2 regions of the Neisseria sp. P0008.S002 genome follow, and region 2 is predicted to be linked to the other one. Evidence: predicted binding sites of a transcription regulator. Region 2 holds the regulator's gene; the other holds the start of a gene.

Region 1 (4,122 bases), on a different contig from region 2:
TGTTTGTTTTGGCTCATGGTCTGCTCCTTGGCAGGGAACGGAAAGATTGCAATCGTGTGAAGTAAGGTTGGTTTTCAAGCATATTTTGTGTGGGAGACAATAAGATTCAGACGGCCTTTCAATATCCAAAGGCCGCCTGAAAACGCGTTATCTTATTTCAAACCCAAAATGCCGCGCAGTTTGGCCAAATCTTCTGCCAAGGCATTAATCGGCGCCTGCAGGGCTTTGCGGTCTTCTTCGCTCAATTTGTCGTACAGCTCGAAACCGTTCGGGGTTTTGTATTTCGCCAAAATGTCTTCAACCTGTTTGAAGTTGGCATCGGTTTTTTCCAACAACGCTTTGTCTTTGGCTTCGATCAGCGGACGGAACAAATCAACGATTTTTTTGGAGCCTTCCACATTAGCTTGGAAGTCGCTCAAGTCGGTATGGCTGTAACGGTCTTCTTCGCCGCTGATTTTGCTGCCGGCCACTTCTTCAATCAGTTCGGACGCGCCGCCGACCACCTTACCCGGAGGAAACGCCAATGCGTCGATTTCTTTTTGCAGTGCTTCGACATCGGTCATCAGTTTCGCTGCAATTTCCTTCACGCCGGATACGTCTTTTTCTACCCAAAGGGCGTGTTCGATACGGTGGAACCCAGTAAACCCGGCATCTTTCGCGCCGTCTTTGAAGTCGTCTTCACGCGCATCGATGACGGGGTCGAGTTCGCTGAAAAGCTCGGCAATCGGTTCGATGCGTTCGTAATGGACGCGGGTGGCGGCAAACAGGGATTTGGCCTTTTCAATGTCGCCGGCTTTAACGGCTTCGGTAAAGGTTTTGGTTTTCGCCACCAGCTCTTTAACCTCGCCTTGAACGTAAGCTTTATAGTCGGCCAAAGGTTGCGCCAGTTTTTCCAAATCGGCTTCGTTGGCAGTGTCTTTGAAGCCGCTGTCGGTAACAATCAGCTTACCGCGCGGATTGGTCAACAGGCCGCAAGTCATTTCGTATTCGCCCGGCAGTAGGGTAACGGTCATTTTGTCGGATAAACCCGGGGCGATGTTTTCACGCTCGTCCACCACCATCACGCCTTTCAGGATTTCCCATTCCAGCTTGCGGCCGCTGTCGTTTTTGATGTTGAACACGACTTGGCCGCTGGGGACGGTCAATTCCATCGGTTCGCAGGCAGTATCGTTCACACCGATATTGACCGAACCGTCGGCATTGGCGGCAGCGGATGCACCTGAAGCGGCAGGCGCGGCTTTTTCGGCTTCAGGCGGCTGACACGCAGTCAAACCCAGAGCCAGCATTACAGACAAAGCAGTCAGATTGAATTTTTTCATTTTACTTCCTTCTTATTTAGTTAATTTAGTTAACGTTTTTGCCGGCGCGCTGCCGCGCAAAAACCAAATCATGACGGGAACCAGATACAGCAGCCAAATCAGGACTTCGCCTTCGGTTGGGTGGTCGGTATAGCCGAAGAAACCGCCGAGCAGCACGCCTAAAGGGCTGTCTTCATGCAAATATTTCGATGTGTCGAAAGCAATATCCTGCATCACATTCCATACGCCGGCCTCATGCAGCGCGCGAAACGAACCGGCCAGCAGACCGGCCGCCACCACAATCAGAAACGCGCCCGTCCAACGGAAAAACTTCGCCAAGTTCAGGCGCATACCGCCCTGATAAATCAGCGTACCGATGACAACTGCCACCAACAGCCCCAACACCGCGCCTATCGGCATAGACCACGTCGGGCTTTGCTGGAACACGGCCAGCAAGAAAAACACGCTCTCCAAACCTTCGCGCGCCACGGCCAAAAACGCCATGCCGACCAAGGCCCAACCCTGGCCGCTGCCGCGGTTCAAGGCCGACTGAACAGAATCCTGAAGATGCTGTTTCATCGAACGCGCGGCCTTTTTCATCCACAAAATCATGTACGTCAGCATGGCCACGGCCACCAGGCCGATGACGCCGACCACTAATTCCTGTTCCTTCTGCGGAATCTCGCCCGTTGCCGAATGGATGCCGTAACCGATGCCCAAACACATGACCGAAGCCAAAAACACGCCCAGCCAAACCTTCGGCATCAGCTCGCTGTGTCCCGACTGTTTCAAAAAACTGGCAACAATACCGACGATCAGGGCGGCTTCGATGCCCTCGCGCAGCATAATCAATAAAGCAATCAGCATAAAAAACTCTAAAGTGAAACGTTCATTTATTAACGCATTTATAACGCTTTATGTTTAATAACGCAAATTATTTTCATTTTTTAATAACCCCATATTTCTTAAGATTTTTTAAAAGAAGATAACGGACGTAATCAATAAAAATTAAAAGGCCGTCTGAATTTTATTTTTTCAGACGGCCTTAAAAACAGTAACTAATTGTAAATAAATAATAAAAAAGTTCCATAGTATAAATTTCCCTATCAGTGATATTTTCAAAATTTATCAAATTTAAAAGGTTGATTTACAACAAAAATTAAAACCGCCTTATCTTTTATAGTTGGCATTTTGCTGGTGCAATCAGCAATCCATTACATAACAAACGCATAACAAAGGAACCCTCCTATGCCACGTTTAAAACTCCACCAAATCGCTTTGGCTTTGGCCGTTTCTGCCGCGCTGACCGCCTGCGGCGAGAAAACGGCTCAAACAACCGAAACCCCTCAAGCGGCTTCTGCCGCGAGCGCTGCCGATGCTGCCGCAAGCACCACCGCCGTTTCGGCCCCTCAAAATTCCGCCGATATTTCTGCCGAAGATAAAGCCCTGTTGGAACGCGCGCAAGCTACGTTCAAACCTTTGCCTGACTTAGCCGAAATGCAAAAAGTCCGTCCGTTTACCGAAGAACAGGTCAAACTCGGCCAACAACTTTGGTACGAAAACCGCCTGTCCAAAGGCAACACCGTCAGCTGTAACTCTTGCCACAACTTGGCAACTGCCGGCGTAGACAACATGCCGACCAGCGCGGGCCACAAAAGCCAATTCGGCGGCCGTAACTCCCCAACTGCCCTGAATGCCGCCTTGTTGGGCAGCCAATTCTGGGACGGCCGTGCAGCCGATGTGGAAGAACAAGCCGGCGGCCCATTGCTCAACCCGGTTGAAATGGCCAACGTTACCGAAGCCGATGCCGCCGCCAAAATCGCCGGTATCCCTGAATACCAAGAAAAATTCAAAGCCGCATTCCCTGAAGACGGTGCGGTTTCCTTAAAAAACATCACCACCGCATTGGGCGCGTTTGAACGTACCCTGCTGACCCCGACCCGTTGGGACGACTACCTGAAAGGCAACGTATCGGCCCTGAACGAACAAGAACGCAAAGGCGTACGCGCATTTATGGACAACGGCTGTATCGCTTGTCACAACGGCGTCAACTTGGGCGGTACCATGTTCCAAAAATTCGGCTTGGTGGACGGTCCTTACTGGAAACACATCGACGATCCTAAACACGACAAAGGCCGTGCGGACGTAACCAAAAAAGCCGAAGACGAATTCTTCTTCCGCGTTCCCGGCTTGAGAAACGTCGAACGCACCTACCCATACTTCCACAACGGCAGCGTTTGGGAACTGGATAAAGCCGTCAACATCATGGCAAAAGCGCAATTGGGTAAAACCTTGGCTCCGGAAGACACTGAAAACATCGTTGCCTTCTTGAAAGCCCTCTCCGGCAATGTTCCAGAGTCTGCCCGAACCATGCCTGAGCTGCCCGTCTCCCACGATGTCAAATCCCAACCTGACAACAAATAAGGGTTAGCATAAAACAAAGGCCGTCTGAAAATCCGTTTCAGACGGCCTTTTTGCTACCGGCCATATGGGCGGCTTTGTTTCACGATTGCGCACAATATGGTAATCTTGAGCCGATTTTCACCATACATCCGAAAGGAACATCATGAGCCTGATTATTGAAGACTTGCAAGAAGGCCACGGCAAAGAAGCCGTCAAAGGCAAAGAAATCACCGTACATTACACCGGCTGGTTGGAAGACGGTACCAAATTCGACTCCAGCCTCGACCGCCGTCAACCGCTGACCATCACTCTGGGCGTCGGCCAAGTGATTAAAGGTTGGGACGAAGGCTTCGGCGGCATGAAAGAAGGCGGCAAACGCAAGCTGACCATTCCTTCCGAAATGGGCTACGGCGCACACGGT
Region 2 (4,122 bases):
CCTAGTAGTTAATCATGCCGAAAAATCAATCTTGTGTCATTAATTTAGGGCAAAATCAGACAATTCACCTACCTAAAGTTGTACAAAAACAACAAAACCCCTTTCCCTCTTCTTTCCTGAATTTCCTGTTTTCATATCATTAAAAGATATTTTCATTAAAAACAACCATTTTCAAAACTCGGGGCAAAACTGGGCAAAATATGTTAAATTACATGCCGTTTGTCGCACAAAATCCACAATAACAACGTATTCGGTACTACTACCATGAAACTGCAACAATTACGTTACGCCCTTGAAGTTTACCGGCACAATCTGAATGTCTCCGAGGCTGCCGATGCGCTTTTTACATCCCAGCCCGGCATTTCCAAACAAATCCGCCTGCTTGAAGAAGAATTGGGTATCCAAATTTTTATCCGCAGCGGCAAACGTGTGGTTTCCGTTTCGCAACCGGGCAAAGCCGTATTAGAGATTTCGGAACGGATTTTGCGTGATGTACAAAACATTAAAAATATCGGCAGCGAGTTTACCGATCACGACAGCGGCTCGCTAACCATCGCGACAACGCATACCCAGGCGCGCTATGCTTTGCCCAAAATCGTTGCGGAATTTGTCAAAAACTACCCTAAAGTCAATTTGACCATCAAACAAGGCAGCCCTTCTGCCATTGCCCAAATGGTCAGCAGCGGAGAAGCAGATTTGGCAATTATTACCGAACGCATTGACGATCACCCCGAGTTGGGCAAACTACCCTGCTACGAATGGAACCATGCCGTGATTGTTCCGCACGATCACCCTCTTTTGGACTGCCGCAATCCTTTAAGCCTTGAAGATTTAGCTTCTTTTCCGCTAGTTACTTACGAATTTGCTTTTAATTCCGGCAGCAGCATTGCGCGTACATTTAATAAAGCGCATATTGAGCAACCTGATGTTGCCTTATCGGCTGCCGATACAGATGTATTGAAGACGTATGTCCGCTTAGGCTTGGGCGTTGGTTTAATGGCGAAAATGGCGTACGATCCTGCGGTCGATCAAGATTTACAGCTGATTGATGCGGCACACTTATTTGAACCATCACCCACTTGGATAGCCTTACGCACCGATACCTACCTGCGCGGTTACGCGTATGACTTTATCCAGATGTTTGCACCGAAACTGACCAGAGAAGTAGTCGACCGCATTCTGTACACGCCGGTTGTTGAAGATTTTTCAATTTAATATCTGACTATAACTTGCGTAACTTAACAATTATTCTTTAATTCTTGTTAAAAAGGCCGTCTGAAATATTTCAGACGGCCTAAGATTCAGATAGCGTGCGAACAACCAGAAACCATTTTCTTCAAGGTTGTCGCATCTAAGATTTTGATGTGCTTGTGTTCAACAGAAATCAAGCCTTCATGATGGAATTTAGACAAGGTGCGGCTGACTGTTTCCAGTTTCAGCCCCAAATAGCTGCCGATTTCCTCACGCGACATCCGCAAGATAAAATCATTGGCGGCAAAACCTCGTGAATAGAGACGCTGAGACAGATTGAGTAAGAATGCTGCCAATCGCTCTTCAGCGCGCATATTGCCCAAAAGCAGCATAACGCCCTGATCTCGGACAATTTCGCGGCTCATCAAGCGGAAAAAGTGAGAACGGAGGCTGGGAATATCCTGACCAAGTTCTTCAATATGTGTAAACGGAAGCTCGCATACCTCGCTGTCTTCCAAAGCCACAGCATCACAGCTGTGAATATGGGAACAAATCCCATCCATACCGATCAGCTCGCCCGACATAAAAAAGCCGGTTACCTGATCTCGTCCATCTTGGCTGGCAACTGTTGTCTTAAAGAAGCCCGCACGGATGGCAAATAAAGAGGTAAACGGCTCGCCGGCACGGAACAGGTATTCACCTTTTTTCAGACGGCGGCTTTGACGGATAACCGCGTCTAATTGTGAAAATTCGTTAGGCATCAGTCCGACAGGCAAACACAGCTCGCGTAAAGAACATGTGGAACACAAGGTTTTCATTTGATGTGTTGCATTGTGTGTGGCCATAACGCACCTTTAATTTGCTTAGTTCTCTCAATCCCTGATGAAGCCGAATAACTATTGACCCATGTCAAAGTTGGCATATCATTATGAGGCATTCTACCAAACTATCGAAATTTTGACTAAAATTTTCCCTAATTTCCTTACTTCATACTACAAGCCCCGACCATGAAAATCATCCCTATCTCAAATAACACTAACACAAACAATGAATTACCGGAATTCGACCGCGAATTGATTGCCAGTTTGCCATCAAGCGGTCCACGTTATACATCCTATCCGACCGCCGACCGCTTCCATGAAGGCTTTAAAGAAGCCGAATATATCCAAGCTTTAAACCTGCGTAACATGGGCGCGCTCAACAAACCCCTTTCACTCTACATCCACATCCCCTTCTGCAATACCATCTGCTACTACTGCGGCTGCAACAAAATCATTACCAAAGACAAAAGCCGTGCCGATGCCTATATCCAGTATCTGGAAAAAGAAATGGAGTTGCTGGCACCGCATTTAGGCGGACGACACCAGCTTGCGCAACTCCACTTCGGCGGCGGCACGCCGACATTCCTAAGCGACGACCAACTCGAACGCGTCTTCGAAATGATCCGCAAATACTTCCAGCTCATCCCCAACGGCGAATACTCCATCGAAATCGACCCGCGCAAAGTCAGCCGCAAAACCGTCCTCAAACTGGGCAAACTCGGTTTCAACCGCATGAGTGTCGGCATTCAAGACTTCGATCCTAAAGTGCAGGCAGCCGTCAACCGTATCCAAAGTTACGAAGAAACCAAAGAAGTCATCGATGCCGCCCGCGAAGCAGGGTTCAAATCCGTCAGTGTCGATTTGATTTACGGCCTGCCGCACCAAAACACCGAAAGCATCAAAACCACCATCGACACGGTCTTGTCGCTTGACCCTGACCGCCTCGCCCTCTACCACTACGCCCACCTGCCGCATATCTTCAAACCGCAACGCCGTATCGACACCAATGTCGTTCCCGGCAGCGAAGAAAAACTCGATATGCTGCAATATTGCGTCCAAACCCTGACTGAGCGCGGCTACGTTTTCATTGGCATGGACCACTTTGCCAAACCTGACGACGAACTCTCCATCGCCCTCAAAGAAGGCTTCCTGCAACGCAACTTCCAAGGCTACTCAACCTATGCCGACTGCGATTTGGTAGCGATCGGCGTGTCCTCTATCGGCAAAATCGGCAGCACCTACTCCCAAAACGAGCGCGACATCGATGCCTATTACGCCGCTCTTGATGCCGGACATCTGCCGATTATGCGCGGCTACCAGCTTGATCAAGACGATATCCTGCGCCGCAACATTATTCAGGATTTAATGTGCCGCTTCTCGCTTGATTATCAAATTTACGAAAGCGTGTTCGGCATTCCGTTTAGCCGCTATTTTGCAGCCGAACTGGAAGATATGAAGCAACTTGAAACCCTCGGCCTGGTCCGTCTCAAACCGCACAGCCTGACCGTGACACCGAAGGGCCGTTTCCTGATCCGCAACATCGCCATGGTGTTCGACTACCATTTGCGCCATAAAGAAACCAAAGCCAAATACTCGCAAACCGTATAAACAGGAATGGAAAAGGTCGTCTAAAAATTTTCAGACGACCTTTGTTTTTATTTTCAATACTTTCGGGTAACATAAAACCATATTTTCCGCTTTATCAGAATTCAAAGTTAATTTGTATAGGCGCGTATCCTATGGTTACCGAACAGCAAAACGATATCCTCAGCATCAATCAAGTACAGCTTCTCCTTGCAGAAAAACGCACGGCACTTGCTATCATGCGTACGGGCATTGCCGTTTTCGCACTCCCTTTGTCTATTTTCAGTGCGCTGATTGCGACATCGAAATGGTACGAGGCCGTTGATGTTTGGCCTTTGCTCGTACTGGTCAGTCTGATGAACATCAGCTTGATTATTTTCTCGGTCTATCTAATTACCCGCTCGCTCCGTAGAATGCACCAATATGACCAGCTGATTGCCGATATCAAATACAACAATCAGTCTTTGCGCAAACTGATTAAGTCATAAAATGCAGATAGTTGGGGCTACACATAGGTCGTCTGAAA

The links. Region 2 encodes FNR, which switches genes on or off when oxygen is low (the NO sensors DNR and NnrR bind a similar motif). Its sites were predicted from a motif close to TTGATNNNNATCAA; they were not measured.
Region 1: a site for FNR is predicted at 2,441-2,454, ahead of ACTHSA_RS07795 (cytochrome-c peroxidase). Genes of this name have one in related genera too.

Annotation. Positions count from the first base shown of each region.
Region 1 is NZ_JBQCUY010000006.1:20,927-25,048, forward strand. It holds gene efeB (iron uptake transporter deferrochelatase/peroxidase subunit) at 1-17, opposite strand, end outside; gene efeO (iron uptake system protein EfeO) at 153-1,319, opposite strand; gene efeU (iron uptake transporter permease EfeU) at 1,332-2,165, opposite strand; gene ACTHSA_RS07795 (cytochrome-c peroxidase) at 2,547-3,722, shown strand; gene ACTHSA_RS07800 (FKBP-type peptidyl-prolyl cis-trans isomerase) at 3,862-4,122, shown strand, end outside.
Region 2 is NZ_JBQCUY010000002.1:265,207-269,328, reverse strand. It holds gene ACTHSA_RS03185 (CysB family HTH-type transcriptional regulator) at 265-1,215, shown strand; gene fnr (fumarate/nitrate reduction transcriptional regulator Fnr) at 1,302-2,036, opposite strand; gene hemN (oxygen-independent coproporphyrinogen III oxidase) at 2,199-3,620, shown strand; gene ACTHSA_RS03170 (hypothetical protein) at 3,752-4,084, shown strand.